DNA from 2 places in the Exiguobacterium sp. s189 genome. Region 1 is predicted to be linked to the other one. Evidence: a T-box and tRNA genes for the amino acid it is inferred to sense, from the RefSeq annotation. Region 1 holds a T-box; the other holds one or more tRNA genes.
The links. The T-box of region 1 lies ahead of argS (arginine--tRNA ligase). A T-box ahead of a tRNA ligase gene usually reads a tRNA of that ligase, here a tRNA-Arg.
Positions count from the first base shown of each region.

Region 2: it encodes a tRNA-Arg, which carries the amino acid that the T-box ahead of argS (arginine--tRNA ligase) is inferred to sense. The anticodon was not compared.

Region 1 is NZ_JACSKM010000004.1:207,205-219,140, forward strand. Features, by position in the region: gene KNO99_RS07495 (GGDEF domain-containing protein) at 14-1,693, opposite strand; T-box leader at 1,848-2,059, shown strand; gene argS (arginine--tRNA ligase) at 2,119-3,801, shown strand; gene KNO99_RS07505 (metallophosphoesterase family protein) at 3,846-4,424, opposite strand; gene KNO99_RS07510 (YajQ family cyclic di-GMP-binding protein) at 4,421-4,912, opposite strand; gene pulA (type I pullulanase) at 4,981-6,978, shown strand; gene KNO99_RS07520 (YycC family protein) at 6,994-7,158, opposite strand; gene KNO99_RS07525 (hypothetical protein) at 7,289-8,089, shown strand; gene KNO99_RS07530 (MMPL family transporter) at 8,181-10,304, shown strand; gene KNO99_RS07535 (YitT family protein) at 10,553-11,185, shown strand; gene KNO99_RS07540 (hypothetical protein) at 11,196-11,651, opposite strand; gene KNO99_RS07545 (hypothetical protein) at 11,786-11,936, shown strand, end outside.
Region 2 is NZ_JACSKM010000014.1:50,116-56,831, reverse strand. Features, by position in the region: gene sdhA (succinate dehydrogenase flavoprotein subunit) at 1-1,004, shown strand, start outside; gene sdhB (succinate dehydrogenase iron-sulfur subunit) at 1,013-1,801, shown strand; gene KNO99_RS13940 (acyl-CoA thioesterase) at 1,810-2,250, shown strand; gene KNO99_RS13935 (phosphocarrier protein HPr) at 2,325-2,588, shown strand; gene racE (glutamate racemase) at 2,701-3,504, shown strand; gene rph (ribonuclease PH) at 3,497-4,246, shown strand; gene KNO99_RS13920 (XTP/dITP diphosphatase) at 4,243-4,833, shown strand; gene KNO99_RS13915 (metallophosphoesterase family protein) at 4,839-5,351, shown strand; tRNA gene KNO99_RS13910 (tRNA-Arg) at 5,412-5,485, shown strand; gene KNO99_RS13905 (hypothetical protein) at 5,610-6,521, shown strand; gene tig (trigger factor) at 6,611-6,716, shown strand, end outside.

The DNA.
Region 1 (11,936 bases):
GAGAAAGGGGAGTTTACGTCGTTAAATTGTTGAAGTGCGCCACGCGGTTACGTCCTGCATATTTTCCACCAACATACAGGGCACGGTCCGCATTTCGAATCGTATCATCGAGACGCTTCTTCCCGAACGCTTCGATTGTGTCGACCCCGATGGACGCGGTGACAGAAATTTCATGGTGGTCGACATGAAACGGTTTCGCTTCGATTTGATGGCGAATCCGCTCCGTGATTTCGATCGCTTGGTTCATGTCACAATGATTGAGCAACAAAATAAATTCTTCGCCGCCATAACGTGCCGCAAAGTCATCGGGACGAAGTACCTGACGAATTCGTCGTCCGAACTCTTGTAACACATGGTCTCCGACCTGATGACCGTACGTATCGTTGATCTTTTTGAAAAAATCAATATCGAGCATGGCGACCGATATCGGATATACCGACATATCGGATATTTGTTGAATGCCATATTCATAAAACGCACGCGCATTGGCGAGAAGCGTTAAACTGTCCGTCCGACTCTCGGTATAGAGGCGGTCCCGTTCGTGACAACGGCTAATGGTCCGGTTGAACGATTTTAACAATTTGATGATTTCATGCTGAATAATCTTCGGATAACCGTATACAGGTTCTCCCGTCATGACAATCCATGTACGAATCTCTTCAATTTCCTCCGAGCGGACAGAAACAAAGCTGTGGTAATCGTCATGGAAGGCGTCAGAAAGGGAAGTATCCCATTCAAAGCGCATCTCATAATCGAGGACTTGCTCGATTGGCTGACTCATTTCAAGCAACGTAAAGACGATGGGTCGATCGATGGGCTGTCGCGTCTTTAAATCAAAGTACAGGGTGCGTTCAAACAATTTAAACTCGACATACCCTTCATCATAATGATTCAGCTGTTCGCATTGACTTAAAAACACTTCGATGGCTTGTGCCTCGCTCTGTGACAAGGAAACGGCCTCTTTCGCTTCATCGTATTGCTCAATCAAGGATTTAAATGCATCTTGTCGCTCTTTTTGAATGAGAAGCCGCTTGATGAAGAACGTCAACGCAGCGGCGATGCTACTGACGACGAGTAAGTTGGTCTCTCGGAAAAACGCTGCCGCTAAGATGAAAATCAAACTGACGACGTACGTATAGAACGCAATCTTCATAAAGTCGCTCAATGCGATGTCGACGCGGAACCACCATTTCACCTGATACTTTTGAAACACCGTGTTTAAGAAGATGGCAAGGAACAATCCAGCGAGCGGCACGAACGAATCTTGCGAATAAAAGTTGAGACTGGTCTCCCCACCTAGGGCGAGATAGACAGCTGCTGGTATGACGATCTCTAAGTACGCCGTAATGGCATTCCACGGATATGTGAACCGGAAGCGACGGATGGCGACTTTCGGTCTCAAGTTGGCGAATTGAAAGACGAACACCCCGATTTGGTTGACGATGAGTGCTGTTTCAAATCCAAAGAATAAAAATAAGATTAAAACGATACTTTCAGAAAATGTGAAGTACACACCTTTGACTTCGATCGAGTCGAGTTGAAAAATGATGACAAGCAACGAAATTAAAATAAATGACAACGAATCGATTGTTGGGGCGTGTAGGATATCCAATGCAAATAGTGCGATGGTGAAGATGAACAGGGCACTCCATATACTCCAACCGAGCACGGACATCTTACGAAAGTGGTTCATGTGTTCCCTCCTAGCATGGGACATTTCAAGATCTAATAGTAAAGATTCGTCACGATTTCATGTGAGTCCTGCTTCTGTCCAATGATGCTTGAATTCTAGCATTGAGTATACACGGAATATCCTCTATAATGAAATTGCTTTTCAACCGCATAGACGAATGTCGATGAAAAAGAGAGTAACGATGGTTTAGTCAACAAAGCGACCTGGGGATTGGTGAGAGCCTAGGCTGACAAACGTCGCGAAACGCACTTTTGAGATGCTATCCGAAACGAGAGTAGGCATAGCCGGAGGGAACCGTTATCACCATAAAGCGGTCTGCATCATGCAGGCAAGAAGAGTGGTACCGCGGGAATTCCCGTCTCTTTGCATCTATGCAAAGGGCGTTTTTTTTTATGAGTTGTGATACGAAGAAGGAGGACATACAAATGAGTTATGAACGCAAGTACGCAGAAGCGTTATCACGTGTCATCGGAGACGAGCTCACGATTGACCAGATTGAAGCATTGATTGAGAAGCCGAAACACGAGGCACATGGTGACCTCGCGTTCCCATGTTTCCAATTGGCGAAAGCCTACCGTAAAGCACCTGTCATGATTGCGACAGATATCGCGAATGACTTGAACGATGAACTGTTCACAAAAGTCGAGGCAGCGGGACCTTACGTCAACGTCTTCTTGAGCCGTGACGTCGTGTCACAAGAAATCATCAACACGGTGCTCGATGAAAAGTCAGAGTACGCGACACATGCAACACGCAACGAAACGATTGTGACGGACTTCTCGTCACCGAACATTGCGAAACCGTTCTCGATGGGTCACTTACGTTCGACGGTGATCGGGAATGCGATCAACCAAATCGCACGTAAAAACGGATATGACGTTGTCGGCGTCAACCACCTCGGTGACTGGGGTACACAGTTCGGGAAATTGATGGTCGCCTACAAGAAGTGGGGCGATGAGGAAGCGGTACGTGCCAATCCGATCGCAGAACTCTTGAAATTATATGTTCATTTCCATGAAGAAGCGAAGACACAACCAGAACTCGAAGACGAAGGTCGCGCGTGGTTCAAGAAGCTTGAAGACGGCGATGCGGAAGCGACAGAGCTTTGGCAATGGTTCCGTGACGAGTCACTCAAGGAGTTTCAAAAAGTATACGACCTCCTCGGTGTGAAGTTCGAGAGCTTCAATGGTGAGGCGTTCTACAATGATAAGATGGGACGCGTCGTCGAGATGCTCGAAGAAAAAAACCTCTTAGTCGAAAGTGAGGGCGCCATGGTCGTCTCGCTCGAAGAAGAGAACTTGCCACCATGCTTAATCAAGAAGAAAGATGGCGCGACATTGTACGCGACACGCGACTTGGCAGCAGCAATCTATCGCTACGAAACGTACAACTTCGTGCAAGCGAACTATGTCGTCGGTGGCGAACAGGCGCTTCACTTCAAACAACTCTTCTCGGTTCTTCGTAAGCTCGGCTACGACTTCGTCGATGGCATGCATCACGTACCGTTCGGCTTGATCTTGCAAGAAGGGAAGAAGATGTCGACACGTAAAGGGCGCATCGTTCTTCTTGAGGAAGTGTTGAAAGAAGCAATTGAAAAAGCACAAGCGAACATCGAACAGAAGAATCCGGACCTTGCGAACGCAGAAGACGTCGCACGCATGGTCGGTGTCGGAGCGGTCGTCTTCCACGACTTGAAGAACGAACGCATCAACAACATCGAATTCGATCTCGACAGCATGCTCAAGTTCGAAGGAGAGACAGGACCTTACGTCCAATACACGAACGCTCGTGCGAACTCACTCCTCCGTAAAGGGAACTACGATGGTTCACCGTTCACTGGTGCAGACGATGACTACTCATGGGGTGTCGTCACGATGCTCAACGCGTTCCCGCACGTCATCACGCGTGCACATGAACGTCGCGAACCATCTATCATCAGCCGTTATGTACTTGACCTCGCGCAAGCGTTCAACAAGTATTACGGTCATGTCCGTGTCTTAGAAGAAGATGCAGGCAAACAATCGCGTCTCGCACTCGTGAAGGCAGTGACACTCGTATTGACGGAAGGACTCCGTTTACTCGGTGTCGAAGCTCCGGAAGAAATGTAAGACAGACGAAAGGACCTCAAAAAATTGAGGTCCTTTTCGTATGCTCACACTTTCATCCGCGTCACCGTTCGGGCTTCCGTGTCATAGAGACACCATTCCCGGTCAAAGATGATGGCACCGACATTGATAACATATCGTTTCTTCTTCAAATGGAACGGTGTCCCGATTTCCCACGGCAAGGATCTTCCTTTCCGGTAAATCCCGGGAATATGACTATGTCCGATGAAGACGAGCGGATATTTCCCTTTCTCGACAACCGGTTCCCAGTCTTCATTCCACTTGACTTGATGCCCATGTAAAAAACGTGCTTCTCCAAGAGTCGTCTGTTCCGGTAATAAGGAAATCCGTGTTTTCACGGGATGGTCGATGACGAGCACCTCGTCGATTCGCTCCTCCTGATTACCACGAAGACTCGGGAACGTCAGCAATGCTTCGTAATTCGGATCATACGTCACGACGTCTTCCACATGATGAAAGCGTTCGTGACGTCGTTTTTTCCCGATGTGGCATTCATACAGGTCGCCGAGACAGAGAATATGCTCGGTTTCTCGCCGGACGTCATCGAGAACCGCCTTCAAATCATCAAACGAACCGTGTGGGTCACTGATGATCGCGAGTTTCATCGGAAGTTCGTGAATTGGGCGTCGACAGACAATTCGAGTTCACGAACGAGCTGCATGACAGCTTGAAGATCGTCACGCGATTTCCCCGTGACACGGATTTGATCGTCTTGAATTTGCGATTTGACTTTAAGTTTTGATTCCTTGATGGCGTTGTTGATTTTTTTCGCGTCATCTTTGTCGATCCCGCTCTTCAATTTCACACGTTGGCGAACCGTGCCGCCGAGTGCGTTCTCTACTTTTTGATAGTCGAGGTTTTTTGTCGGGACACCGCGCTTGATCAACTTCGTGATTAAGACGTCCTTTAATTGCTCAAGTTTGTAGTCGTCATCCGAGATGAGGACGAGGTCGCCGTTGTCGAGCGACATCTCACTTTTTGAGCCTTTGAAGTCGTAACGGTTTAAAATTTCCTTCTCCGCGATTTGAATCGCGTTCTTCACTTCTTCAAGATTCATTTCGGACACGATATCGAAAGAATTGTCTTTTGCCATGTTTCATCCATCCTTTGTGTGGTTTTGTTATAATGATAGCAGATTTGAAGCAGTGAAGGAGTGAAGAGATGGAACGTACAATGGATCAACACACACAAGCAGACTTAGATCACGTTGCCTATCACGGGAAAGACCTTGGGGTGACGTTTAAAGGGGAACAGATTCGACTACGTGTCTGGTCTCCGGTAGCGGAACAGATGTCGGTCAAGTTATATCGCACAGCCCGTGCCCGCAAGTTTGATCGACTCGAACTCGAACCGGCTGAGAAAGGGACGTGGGTCATTGAACTCGACCGTGCCTTGTTCGAAGGTCAATTTTATGTATTTGAAGCAATGATTGATGGGAAGAAAGTGGAATCACTCGACCCTTATGCAAAAGTCGTCGGAGTGAATGGGAAGCGTGGATGTCTGCTTGACCCGGCATCCTTGAACCCGGACCATTGGATTAAAGAACGTCCGCTATTCAATTCTTCACAAGAAGCGGTCATTTACGAAGCGCACGTACGTGATTTGACGAGTCATCCAGAGAGCGGGGCCATGCATCGTGGGAAGTTCTTGGGGATGACCGAGACGGGCACGACGACCACGAGCGGTTACCCGACCGGACTCGATTACATCACATCGCTCGGTATCACACATCTTCAATTGATGCCATTCTTTGACTATGGGTCGGTGAACGAATCACGCGAGAGCGAAGATAACTATAACTGGGGATATGATCCGGTGCATTACTTTGCGGTCGAAGGATCATACGCCTCGTCAGCAGACGATCCGGCGACACGAATTATTGAACTAAAAGCGATGATTCAAGCCCTCCACGATCGGGGCATTCGTGTCATCATGGACGTCGTCTTCAACCATACGTACGATGCGTTGACGACACCGCTCGGTCAATTCGTCCCTGATTATTACTATCGACTAAATGAGGACGGAACACTCGCGGACGGTTCGGCATGTGGGAATGACACGGCATCTGAGCGTGCGATGATGCGTAAGCTCATGGTCGAATGTGTCACATATTGGGCGAAGGAATTCATGATTGACGGATTCCGTTTCGACTTGATGGGATTACATGATGTGAAGACGATGAATCAAATTCGGAAGGCGCTTGATCGCGTCGACCCGTCCATCCTGGTCATCGGAGAAGGTTGGGATTTAGATACGCCACTCCCTGTCCGTAAAAAAGCGAATCAACACAATGCGCACAAGATGCCACGAATCGCGCAATTTAATGATGGGATTCGAGATGGTGTCCGTGGAGACGTATTTATCGAAGACTTACCAGGCTGGGTGAGCGGCAATACAGACATGACGGCTGACGTGAAGCGAGGAATCGCTGGCGGAATTACGAGCCAAAGTTTTGCCGATGAACCGAACCAGGTCGTCAACTATGTTGAATGTCACGATAACTTGACGCTTTGGGACAAGTTGTCCGTGACGAATCCAGAAGATGATGAGACGACGCGTCGCCGCCGTCATCGCTTGGCGACATCCATCGTACTTCTCGGACAAGGGATTCCGTTCCTCCACAGTGGGCAAGAGTTCTTCCGCACAAAAGATGGGGACGAGAATAGTTTTAACTCAGGCGAGGTCGTCAACCGTGTCGATTGGACACGTGCAGAACAAGAAGCACCGAGTGTGGAATATGTGAAAGGTCTCTTGCGCCTGCGGAAACAGTATCCGCTCTTCCGACTCGAGAACACGGAACAGATTCGGAAACACTTGCGCTTCTTCGATGAGGAAGAAGGCGTGATTGCATTCGAGTTGAGCCGCCACGTCGAAGGGTATGTAGAACGACATGTCGTGTATCATAACGCGTTAGAGGAAGCGGTCGAGATTAAACTTCCGTCCGGTAAATTTGAAGTAAACGTGGAAGACCATACCGTCAATCTGACGGCGCCGCGTCAAATTGAAGACCGTCATATGACAGTCGCACCACTATCGACACTCGTGGTGACGGAACGTCGTCCGGACTACAGCAAATACGCTGTTGCTGGAGGTGCAGCACTCGCCGTGCTCGGTGGTCTCTGGTACGTATCGAAAAAACGAAAACGTAAAGAACAGTAACCAAAAAAGGAGACGTTAATCCGTCTCCTTTGGTGTGTCTTCCTCTGTTTGAGATGCCTCGAGTTGCATCATTTTTTGAACGAGAATATGCTTTGGCATATGCATCAATTCTTCGAGCGGGACGTTCAACTTTTTCGCAAGCTCAACCGCGGTCTCTGGTGATAATTGTAATGGGCGCATCGGTATACTCCTTTCTGAACCATTCATCTATACCGACAGTATACAGGAAAATCGAAAATGTGTTGAACGAACACATTCAAAATCGAATTTCGCTTCGGTCGTTGCTAAGCTGAAATTAGGAAGTGATCAAATGTACAAACAAACAGCAGACTTTCAATTTCATCAAACGATCGAATGGTTAGAACGTGTCGGTGAAGGTTGGATGTTGTACTTGGCGCAAACCGGATTTTTGTTCTTTGACGAGTCGTCCCAAATTCGCTGGGAGATTGACTGGACTTGGACACCGTGCGCCCTATATGTGGAGCCGAATGCGACGCGTGCCGTGGCATGGTTCCGAGAAAAAGGACTTTACGGAGTCATTGATTTACAAAAAGGACAGATGGAGACGCATGCGATTCCACAACGTTTTAACGGTGACTGGTTTAGCAATTTGCACTATTGGCAATGCGATGACATCTTCTTATATTCAGCCGAATCGGATGTCGTGGCTTTGAACCTCCACGATCATACGTTTCGATATAGTCGCTACGAAGAAGTTCCGCTCTTTGGGAACATCATCGAGTTGGCGTATCAGGGGACGTATGATTTTGAACGATTCACACCTGAAACATGTGTGACCTTATTTGATGAAAACACGCATCACTTTTTAGTGGAGAATGTGAAAACAAATGAGCACTGGCGTATTCCGTATGAAGGGGACCGTGAAACGGTCATCCTCGATCAAGTCGGCGAAACGACGGCAATCACTTCGACCGAAGCGTTCCAACTGTTTCGTCGAGAAGAAGAATTGTTTTGTTCGACGGTGTGCGCGGACAACCAATTACTGAAGGTCATGCTGTTAGATGACCGAGGAGACCGACTCGTCGTCTTATCCGCACCGCCACGATTTTGCCATAGTTGGCTTCAAGTCTTTGAGCGACAAGAATCCTGAACCCGAAACAGGTTCAGGAATTTTTTGTGAAGTGATGATGAATGAAGAGAGAAACGGGAAGTAGATGGTTAGATAGGGAGGAGTGACAAGGATGGAATGGTTAGGTAGGCAGTTGGTTCGCTTTCGATATGGAGTACTACTCATTTGGACGATCTTACTTGCGGGGTCGGTCTATTTTGGACTGCAGCTCCCAGGTGAGTTGCGAGGAAACGGCTTCGCGATTCAAGACGGGCGATTCCAACAAGTAGAGGACACGTTGAATGAACGATTCGATCGTGCAGGTGCCTCGATGATCGTCTTGTTTGAAGGCGGAGAAATAGAAACGGTCATGGACGAACAACAAGAACGGTTCGAGGCAATTCGGTCGATTGATGGTGTGATTACGCCATCTGAGAATCCAGATGCTCGTTCAGGGGACGTTTCGTACTTTGTGCTTGAATTCGAAGACTATGAAGCAGCCGAATCTTCGATTGATGCGGTTCGTGACGCCCTCATCACAGACACGGATACAGAAGTGCGGTTGACCGGGGAACCGGTATTTGCAGACGACTTGAACGAAGCGTCGAAAAATGACTTGATTCGAGCAGAATTGATCGGGATTCCGGTTGCTCTCGTCGTATTGTTACTTGTTTTCGGAACGCCGCTCGCGGCACTCATGCCGTTGCTCGTCGGACTCATCACGTTCATCGTAGCGGCAGGCTCTTTATTCTTTTTTGCGCAAAACATGGAATTATCCATATTCGTCTTGAACGCCGTGGCGATGATCGCCATTGCGCTCGGGATTGATTTCTCATTGCTCCTCGTCAATCGGTATCGTGAAGAGTTGACGCGTGGACAATCGAGAGAAGAAGCCATCGTCCGGACGGTGGCGACGGCAGGACGCTCGATTCTCTTTTCTGGACTATGCGTATTCGTCGGATTGGCCGGTCTACTCTTTATCCAGGTCGATGTCTTCCAGGCAGTCGCGCTCGGTGCGCTCATTGCTGTCGCGGGGGCTGTTTTGTCCGCACTGACACTCTTGCCGTCATCTCTATATTTAGTCGGGGATGCCTTGAATAAAGGGAGAATCATCAAGTCTGACGAGATAAAGTCTGAAAAGCGTTGGCAAAAACTTGCCCGTTTCGTCATGAAGCGGCCTGTGACAATGACGCTCGTTGCTTTATTGTTACTGTTACCGAGTCTTTGGTTCGTCCGTGACTTAGAGCTGAACATTCCGGACGCAGATGCGCTCCCAACTTCGTATGAATCACGGGCGGCACTTGAACGATTTGATGAAGTGTTCGGAGAAAACTCAACCGATGCGGTCATTTTGTTCGAAGCGAATGATTTGACGGACCCGATGATTTTAGAAGAACTGACAACGCTCACGGATGAGTTAAACGAAGTGGGAATTGTCGATAACGTCTCAACCTTTTTGACGACGTCCGGTTTGACACCGGAAGCCTTCACACAACTCGTCGAGGCGGCACCGGAACAACTCGCTCCGCTTGAACGGCTGGTCACGCTTGATGGGAATACGGATCTCGCCCTCGTCAACGTGAGTTTCGATGTACCACCGAGTGACAAAGAAGCACAGGCATTTGTCCGCGATTGGCGAGACCAAGGATTTGAGGTCGGTGGACCGGCTGCCTTTAACGAAGAGATTTATGATGAGATTTACGACAGCATCCCATATGCAGTGATCACCGTCATTTTGGCGACGTTCTTCATTCTCATGTGGGCATTCCGATCCATTTTGATTCCAATCAAAGCCATTCTCATGAATGTACTCGGTCTCGGAGCAACGTTCGGCTTACTCGTCATCATTTTTGAATCCGGATATATCTATGATGCGGAGACCATCAGCATTTTGACACCGGTATTTATCTTCTCACTCGTCTTCGGATTGTCGATGGACTATGAGGTGTTCCTCGTTTCACGAATCGAGGAATACTACCGGGAGACAGGTGACAACGACTATGCGACAGAGATGGGACTGGCGAAAACGAGTAAGATCATTACCTCGGCTGCCATCATCATGATTGTCGTGACCGGTGCGTTTGCCTTTACGGGTGTCAGCCCGATCAAACAGCTCGGTGTCGGGATTGCCCTCGCCATCTTCATCGATGCGACGATCATCCGAATCCTGCTCGTTCCATCTCTTATGAAACTGTTTGGGGATTGGAACTGGTGGTGGTTCGGTAAGAAAGATTTACCGAAACGTAACATGCACTAAAGGTAAAATTCATGAACTGAATCAAAATGTGTGGTAAACTACGTACAAGATTACGCGCAATTTGAGAAAGGAAGGTCTTTATGGATACCGAGAGGACGTGGCCTCTGTTCCAACTTCCGGACTTCTAGCGTTGAATGATCACTATGACGTGTATCAATCAACAAACGGAAGATCGGAGATGGAACAGATGGAACCGCAGCTACGACTGAGGATCCTCCTCTCCGTCAAGAACGGGGAGGACAATCGGAATGAAACGAGTTGCTACCATAGTGCTCGGAACGCTGATCATGGCGTTCGGTTATTATTATTTGAATGAACAGTTTGGTTTGGCGGAAGGTGGATTCGTCGGGTTATCGCTACTCGGTCGCTATCTATTTGATATCGACCCGGCGATCTCGATGATCGTGCTCGACATCCCATTTTTTATCATCGCCTTATGGTGGAAAGGATGGCGTTTTGTCGGGCAGGCGGTGTTAGCCGCTTCGTCCCTTTCGCTCAGTTATGCGATGTGGGACCGTCTCGATTTGCTCACGTTTGATATTCAAGTATGGCCAGCGACGTTATTCGCTGCGATCGCAAGTGGGATTGTGACCGGATATGGTCTCGGTCTCGTCTTGAAGTCAGGCGGAGCGACCGGTGGCGACGACTTATTCGCCCTCGGATTATCGAAATGGACAGGCGTGTCAGTCGGTACGATTTTAATTATCTTTGATGTGATCGTCCTTGGGATTTCACTCATTTATTTACCATTATCGAACGCGTTGTATACGCTCGTCGCGGTGTCAATCGCCGGACGGGTCGTCACCAAGATGCTCGTCGTCGATGAGCCGAAAGCGACACCTGTCGTACCAAATTGGACACCAAAAAACGATCTCGCGTGAGATCGTTTTTTTAGTTCATTGAAGCGGCGATGGCAAACAAATCCTGCTTCGAAAGTTGATGTCCACTGTAGTCGATTGCGTATTCGACGCCATCTCGTTGCCAGCTGAGAATGGTGAGTTCATCGGACTCATTGACGTAGACAGGAGAACCTTGAACGGTTTGTGCGTAAGGTTCCCACTCTTCGACATGGTGCCATCCGAGTTCCGTGGTCGCCCATATGCTCATAGACTCCTCTTCATTTTCATAGACGAGTTCGACTTTCCCTAGGCTGACAAGATGTGCGTATTCAGTCTCTGCAACAAAGGGGAGGTGTGTGGGACCGTGAACCTCGAATGGAACGAAAGAAGTCGTTGCGTGAATGGGTAGAGGGACTTCGCTTCGACCGATCAAGAGTAGGATGAAACTTATGCCAAGGATGCCTTTAAAAATGAACCGGCCTTTTCGGTCTTTCGGTAGTAAAGACATGATCAACGTTCACCTCACTGAACAATTTGTAAACTTAGTATAAATGATAGATTTGGTTAAAACATACAAAAAATAACACTTTTTCATTCATAATGGTATCATAGGAATTGACATTGAAGTGAGAGGTGCATCTTATGAAAAATCGAAATATTGTCAACTTTAGTATCCTCGTATTACTCATGGCAGTGATGGTCGTGAACAACGTTGATGGCCTACATACGCTCAAGACATTGGTAAACGTTCTTGCAATCTTGACGTTATCTGTCATCGGAGTTGTATACGTGA
Region 2 (6,716 bases), on a different contig from region 1:
CGGCTCGTGGGGAGGGTGGACGTGTCTGGACATACAAAGACGGGAAGCCATGGTACTTCCTCGAAGAGAAATATCCAGCATACGGAAACCTCGTACCGCGTGACATCGCGACACGTGAGATCTTCGATGTATGTGTTAACCAAAAACTCGGCGTCAACGGCGAGAACATGGTGTACCTCGACTTGTCTCACAAAGATTCGAAAGAACTCGACATCAAACTTGGTGGGATCCTCGAAATCTACGAGAAATTCGTAGGGGACGACCCGCGTAAAGTACCGATGAAGATCTTCCCGGCAGTCCACTATTCGATGGGCGGACTGTGGGTCGACTACGATCAAATGACAAACATCCCTGGACTCTTCGCAGCCGGTGAATGTGACTACTCGATGCACGGTGCGAACCGTCTAGGTGCGAACTCACTTCTCTCAGCCGTTCACGGCGGAATGGAAGCAGGTCCTGCAGCAGTCAACTATATGCGTGGTCTCGACCAAGCGACAGAAAGCGTCTCAGACGCACTCTTCAACTTCAACGAGCGTGAAGAGATCGAACGCTTTAACGACATCCTTGCGATGGACGGGACAGAGAACGCGTATCAAATCCACCGTGAACTCGGTGAACTCATGACGGACAACGTCACGGTCGTCCGTTATAACGACAAGCTCGAAGCGACGGATAAGAAAATCCAAGAATTGCGTGAACGTTTCCATAACATCTCGGCTACGGATACGGCACGCTGGAGCAACCAAGGGGCATCGTTCATTCGACAGCTCGACCACATGCTCGACCTCGCACGCGTCATCACACTCGGCGCACTTAAACGGGACGAGAGCCGTGGAGCCCATTACAAACCGGAATTCCCGGAACGTAATGACGAACAGTTCATGAAGACGACGATGGCACGTTACAAAGATGGGGAAGTCGATATCTCGTATGAAGACATCGATGTTTCGTTAATCCCGCCACGTAAACGGGATTACTCGAAGAAAGGGGCGAAGACGAAATGACGACGCCAATGCAATCTGAACAAAAAGACATCCGCTTCATCATCGAACGCCAAGATGGACCGGATCAAGCGACATATACTGAAGAATTCACGGTGCCGTACCGTCCGAACATGAACGTGATTTCGGCATTGATGGAAATCCGCCGAAACCCGGTCAACGCGAACGGCGACAAGACCACACCGATCAACTGGGACATGAACTGTCTCGAGGAAGTGTGTGGTGCCTGCTCGATGATCATCAACGGGAAGCCACGCCAGTCGTGTACAGCGCTCGTCGATAAACTCGAGCAACCGATTCGCCTCGCGCCGATGAAGACGTTCCCGGTCATCCGTGACCTTCAAGTCGACCGTCAGCGTATGTTCGACGCGTTGAAAAAAGTGAAGGCATGGGTTCCGATCGATGGAACGTATGACCTCGGTCCAGGACCGCGTATGCCAGAAAACAAACGTCAATGGGCGTACGAGTTATCAAAATGTATGACATGTGGGGTTTGTCTTGAAGCGTGTCCGAACGTCAACGACAAATCGGACTTCATCGGTCCAGCGGCAATCTCGCAAGTCCGTCTCTTCAACTCGCATCCAACAGGTGCCTTCCACGCGGAAGACCGCCTCGAAGCACTTATGGAAGACGGCGGCATCATGCAGTGCGGAAACGCACAAAACTGTGTCGAAGTTTGCCCGAAAGGCATTCCGCTCACGACGTCTATCGCTTCGATGAACCGTCAAACGACGCTTCACTCGTTCAAACAGTTCTTCGGTAGTGACAAAGGTCGCACCGGTTCTGCGGTCGAGGCGTAAGCGAGCCGATGACCAAGTACTTTCGAGAGCCAGGTTGGGAAACACGTGTCAAAGCAGGGGTCGCGCTCGATGTAAAAGTCCGCTTTTCGGAGTGCGATCCGTACGGTCACATGAATAACACGATCCCGTTCATCTATTTCGAAGATGCGCGAATCGAGTTGCTAGAAGCGACAGGATTCTCCTTAAAGGACGGGTTTGTCGTCGTCGCCGATGCGCAATGTGACTATGTTCGACAAGTCATGCCACGTCAACAGCTGACCGTGCATGCCAATATCTTGACGGTCGGAAACACTTCATGTGATATTCATTACGGGGCATATGACGGAGAACAACTCCTCTTTGCGGGACGAACGAGCCTCGTTCATTTGACGAAGGAAGGTCGTCCAACGGAATGGACTCCGGAATATAAAAACCGCTTGCAGAATTTTTGCGAATCCGCTATCATTTGATAATGAGTTCACAAACAAAAAATATTCTGCCGGTTCGCCTGTAGAATTGAATTTTGAAGGGAGACCATCATCTCATGGAAAAAACGTTCACAGTCGTTGCTGATTCAGGAATTCACGCTCGTCCAGCTACTCAGTTGGTTAACACAGCTTCTAAGTTCCAGTCAGACATCAACCTCGAGTACAATGGTAAAACAGTTAACTTGAAGTCGATCATGGGTGTACTTTCACTCGGTATCGCAAAAGATTCTACAATCAAGATCACTGCTGAAGGTGAAGATGCAGAAGAAGCGATCAACACGCTTTCTGACATGCTCACTAGCGAAGGTCTTGCTCAGTAATTCGGGTAAGGGACGAGGCGCCACTGGCGACCTCGTCTTTTTTTGTCATGGGAACGTTTCTTTTTCCGTCTGATGTTTTTTGGTAAGATAGGTGAGAATGGAAGTGATGCAAATGAAACGAGCGATTGGAGTCCTCGATTCAGGAGTCGGCGGGTTGACGGTAGTCAAAGAATTGATGCGCCAGCTCCCTAAAGAAGAAATTATCTATATCGGGGATACGGAACGCTGTCCATACGGGCCGCGTCCGCACGATGAGATTGAAGCTTATACATGGGAACTCATTGAGTTTTTATTGAAGAAAGACGTCAAAATGATTGTCATCGCCTGTAACACGGCGACGGCGGTCGTTTTGAAAGAGGCGCGGAAACGCCTCGATATCCCGGTCATCGGTGTCATCGACCCAGGTGCCCGCGCGGCCGTCAAAGGGACGCGAAATAAACATATCGGTGTCATCGGTACGAAGATGACGATTGAGAGCGCTTCGTATGAGAAGGCGCTTCGTCACGTAGCTGGTGAGGTCGACGTGTACTCACTCGCTTGCCCACCTTTTGTCCCGCTCGTCGAAACGGGGGACGTGTCGGGAGACCGCGTCCGTCAAATCGTGGAAGAGACGCTGCGTCCGCTACAACCTTCCGAGATGGATACACTCATTCTCGGTTGTACGCATTATCCGATCCTTGCGCCTGTCATCCAGGACGTGGTCGGACCGAACGTGCACCTCATCTCGTCGGGTGACGAGACGGCGCTCGAAGTCGCAGCGATGCTTGATTATCAAGAGCTCGAGAACGGATTAGATACCGTCCCATCCCATGCCTTTTATGCGACGGGGGATATTGAACTATTTGACCGATTGGCGAGCGAATGGCTCGGTCGTCCGGTCCATGCGGAGAAAGTCGAGGTGACCGGCATTGCGTGATACGAGACGATTTGATGAATTACGAACAGTCGAGATCGTACCTCATGTGAATAAGCATGCGGAAGGGTCTGTCCTCATTTCGATTGGTGATACGAAAGTGATTTGTACAGCGACTGTCGAAGAACGTGTTCCGAACTTCCTTCGCGGGAAGAAGCAAGGCTGGATCAATGCCGAGTATGCGATGTTGCCACGTGCGACAGGTGACCGGACTGTCCGAGAAGCGGTACGTGGGAAACAATCGGGTCGGACGATGGAGATTCAGCGTCTCATCGCCCGATCACTCCGCTCGGTCGTGGACTTGGAACGTCTTGGCGAACGAACGATTTGGATTGACTGTGACGTCATCCAAGCGGATGGCGGTACGCGTACGGCATCCATCACGGGTGGTTTTTGTGCCCTCGTCCTCGCTGTCGACCGTTTGATCCGTCAAGGGAAACTCGATGATACACCAATCAAAGAAGGTGTCGCGGCCATCTCGGTCGGACGGACCGATGAACTCGTTCTCGACTTGGACTATATGGAAGACGCGGCGGCTGAGGTCGACATGAACGTCGTCATGACGGCGAGCGGTCGGTTCGTCGAAGTTCAGGGGACAGGTGAAGAGGCGACGTTCACGCTTCAAGAGATGAACGAGATGCTCGCGCTTGCACAACACGGAATCGAATCATTATTCAAGACGGCTGAAGAGGCACTCGGTGCTTCTTGGTGGTACGTCGGAGAACGTTCGGAGGAGACATTATGAAGTTGATCATTGCGACACACAATCCCGGGAAAGTAAAAGAACTAGAAGGGATGTTGACACCGCTCGGATTTGAGGTCGAATCACTACTCGACTATCCGGATGCGCCGGAAACAGATGAGACAGGTACGACATTTGAAGAAAATGCGGCATTAAAAGCGACGGAAGCTGCTGCCTATTTCGGGCATGCCGTACTCGCGGACGACTCCGGTCTTGAAGTTGACGCGCTCGACGGAGCACCTGGTGTATATTCGGCTCGCTTCGCCGGTCCTGAAAAGTCGGATGAGGCGAACAATGCGCTTCTTCTTGAAAAATTGAACGGCGAAACGAATCGCGTGGCCCGCTTCGTCTGTGCCCTCTGTCTGGCGAAACCGACAGGAGAGACGTTGACCGTTCGTGGAACAATTGAAGGGACAATCGGCTATTCTCCACGTGGCGAGAACGGTTTCGGATACGACCCGCTCTTTATCGTTCCATCGCTCCACAAGACGGCGGCCGAACTAGAACGTGAAGAAAAAGCGGTCGTCAGTCACCGTGGACAGGCATTACGAAAACTGGAGGCAGAAATCATTCCATTCATGAAAGGATGAAGCTTATGCGTTTTCTAATAGTGAGTGATAGTCATGGTCTGACGGAAGAATTGACAACGATTTTTGAACGACACGAGGCGGAGATTGATGACGCGTTCCATTGCGGCGATTCACAACTCGCACTTGTCGATGAACATCTATTGCCGTATCGAACGGTCCGTGGGAATTGTGATTTTGGTGGAGACCTTCCGCTCGAACGGATTGAGACGACGGATGCCGGTACGATCCTCATCGTCCACGGGCATCATCACGACGTCAAATTCGACTTGAATCGGCTGCGTTACCGGGCGGAAGAAGTTGGCGCGAACGTTGTCTTGTTCGGTCACTCGCATGTGGCGGGTGCTTTGATCGAGGACGGGGTCGTCTACATCAACCCGGGTTCGATTCGGATGCCACGGGGACGTTCCGATAAAACGTATGCGCTTCTTGACTTAGAAAACGGGGAAGCAGCGGTACGTTTTTATCGCTCGGAAGACGGTTCTCACGTCGAAGATTTGGACATCGCAGGAAAACTATGAGTTTCGAATGGGAAATCGATTGACAGGAAACCATTTTTCTATTATAGTTTTCATGTCAATGTCCCAATAGCTCAGCAGGATAGAGCAACGGCCTTCTAAGCCGTCGGTCGGGGGTTCGAATCCCTCTTGGGACGCTTCCATTAAAATAGAGACGCTCTCTACGGAGAACGTCTCTTTTTTCATTTTCCGGGAAATCGATTGACAAGGAATCGCGTCCTAACGGAAGATGAAAGGGAATGGAAGAGAGGGTGAGGGAAGATGGAGAAGGAAAAGGACCAGGACTATCCGTTCCCTGGGAATTGGTCGCGTCTGCATAAGATGATTCAAGAAGCAGATGCTTCTGGGGAGCGACAGCGGATCGAACCGATTTTATGGGATTGGTATCAGGCGATTCCAGGTGACCCGTTTATTTTCATGGAAATCTTCCAATGTGCGATGGAAAAACCGGACGACCCAGAAACGCTCGAGAAGTTGCAGGAACTCGTCGCCATCCAGATGGCGGAAGCGGAAGAACCGGCTTCGGGCGGATTACAGATCGCGCAGTATTACATCATGCGAGACCAGCCGTTTGAAGCGGCGCACTGGATCAACCAGTACCTCGAATGGCAAGACAAAAAAGATACGGTCAACACACAGGCACATCAAGTGCTTCAAGTGTTGAAGATGACGGAGTTTCCGGCGGCAATCGCCAAATTGAAACGGACGTTGACGCGAGGCAGTACAGGGGAACAAATCGAGGCGTTGCAACATGTCCATTTCAATATCGATTCGGTACTCGACAATGTGCTGCATGAGCTACTCGTATCCAAGCGACCGAAGCTCGTCAAATTAATCGTGTTAGAGAAGGCTTTTGCCGAACTTGCGGTCATCAAGTGGTCGGATGGGGATTCGACGAACGAGATGTCGCAAATGGAGGCAACATCGCACATCGAGACGTGGGAGAAGACCGTCCTCTCGCTTCAGAAATCAGTAGAGGGCGATGAGATCGGGACTCAGTTGTTGATGAACTATATGTATACGCATTATCCGTATGTGCCGGCTGAAAAAGCGGACGTGGAACAGGCGCTCGTACAGGCGAAACAAGCGATTTTGCATGACGAGGCAGTCGACGGTTTGGCAGCTGCGATTTTAGAGGCGGATCTGCGCTTCACACAGGCGTTATTAGACTAAATCCTTGTGTGCATACCGAGGATTTATGCTATAATACGGATTGTTGTACATTTTTGTACGGTATAAACGAATTGTTGGAGGGACTTAGCATGACAGCAAAATGGGAAAAAACATCAGGTAGCCAAGGCGTACTCACGTACGAAGCTCCTGCAGAAGCTTTTGATAAAGCAGTTGACGCCGCATTTAAAACAGTCG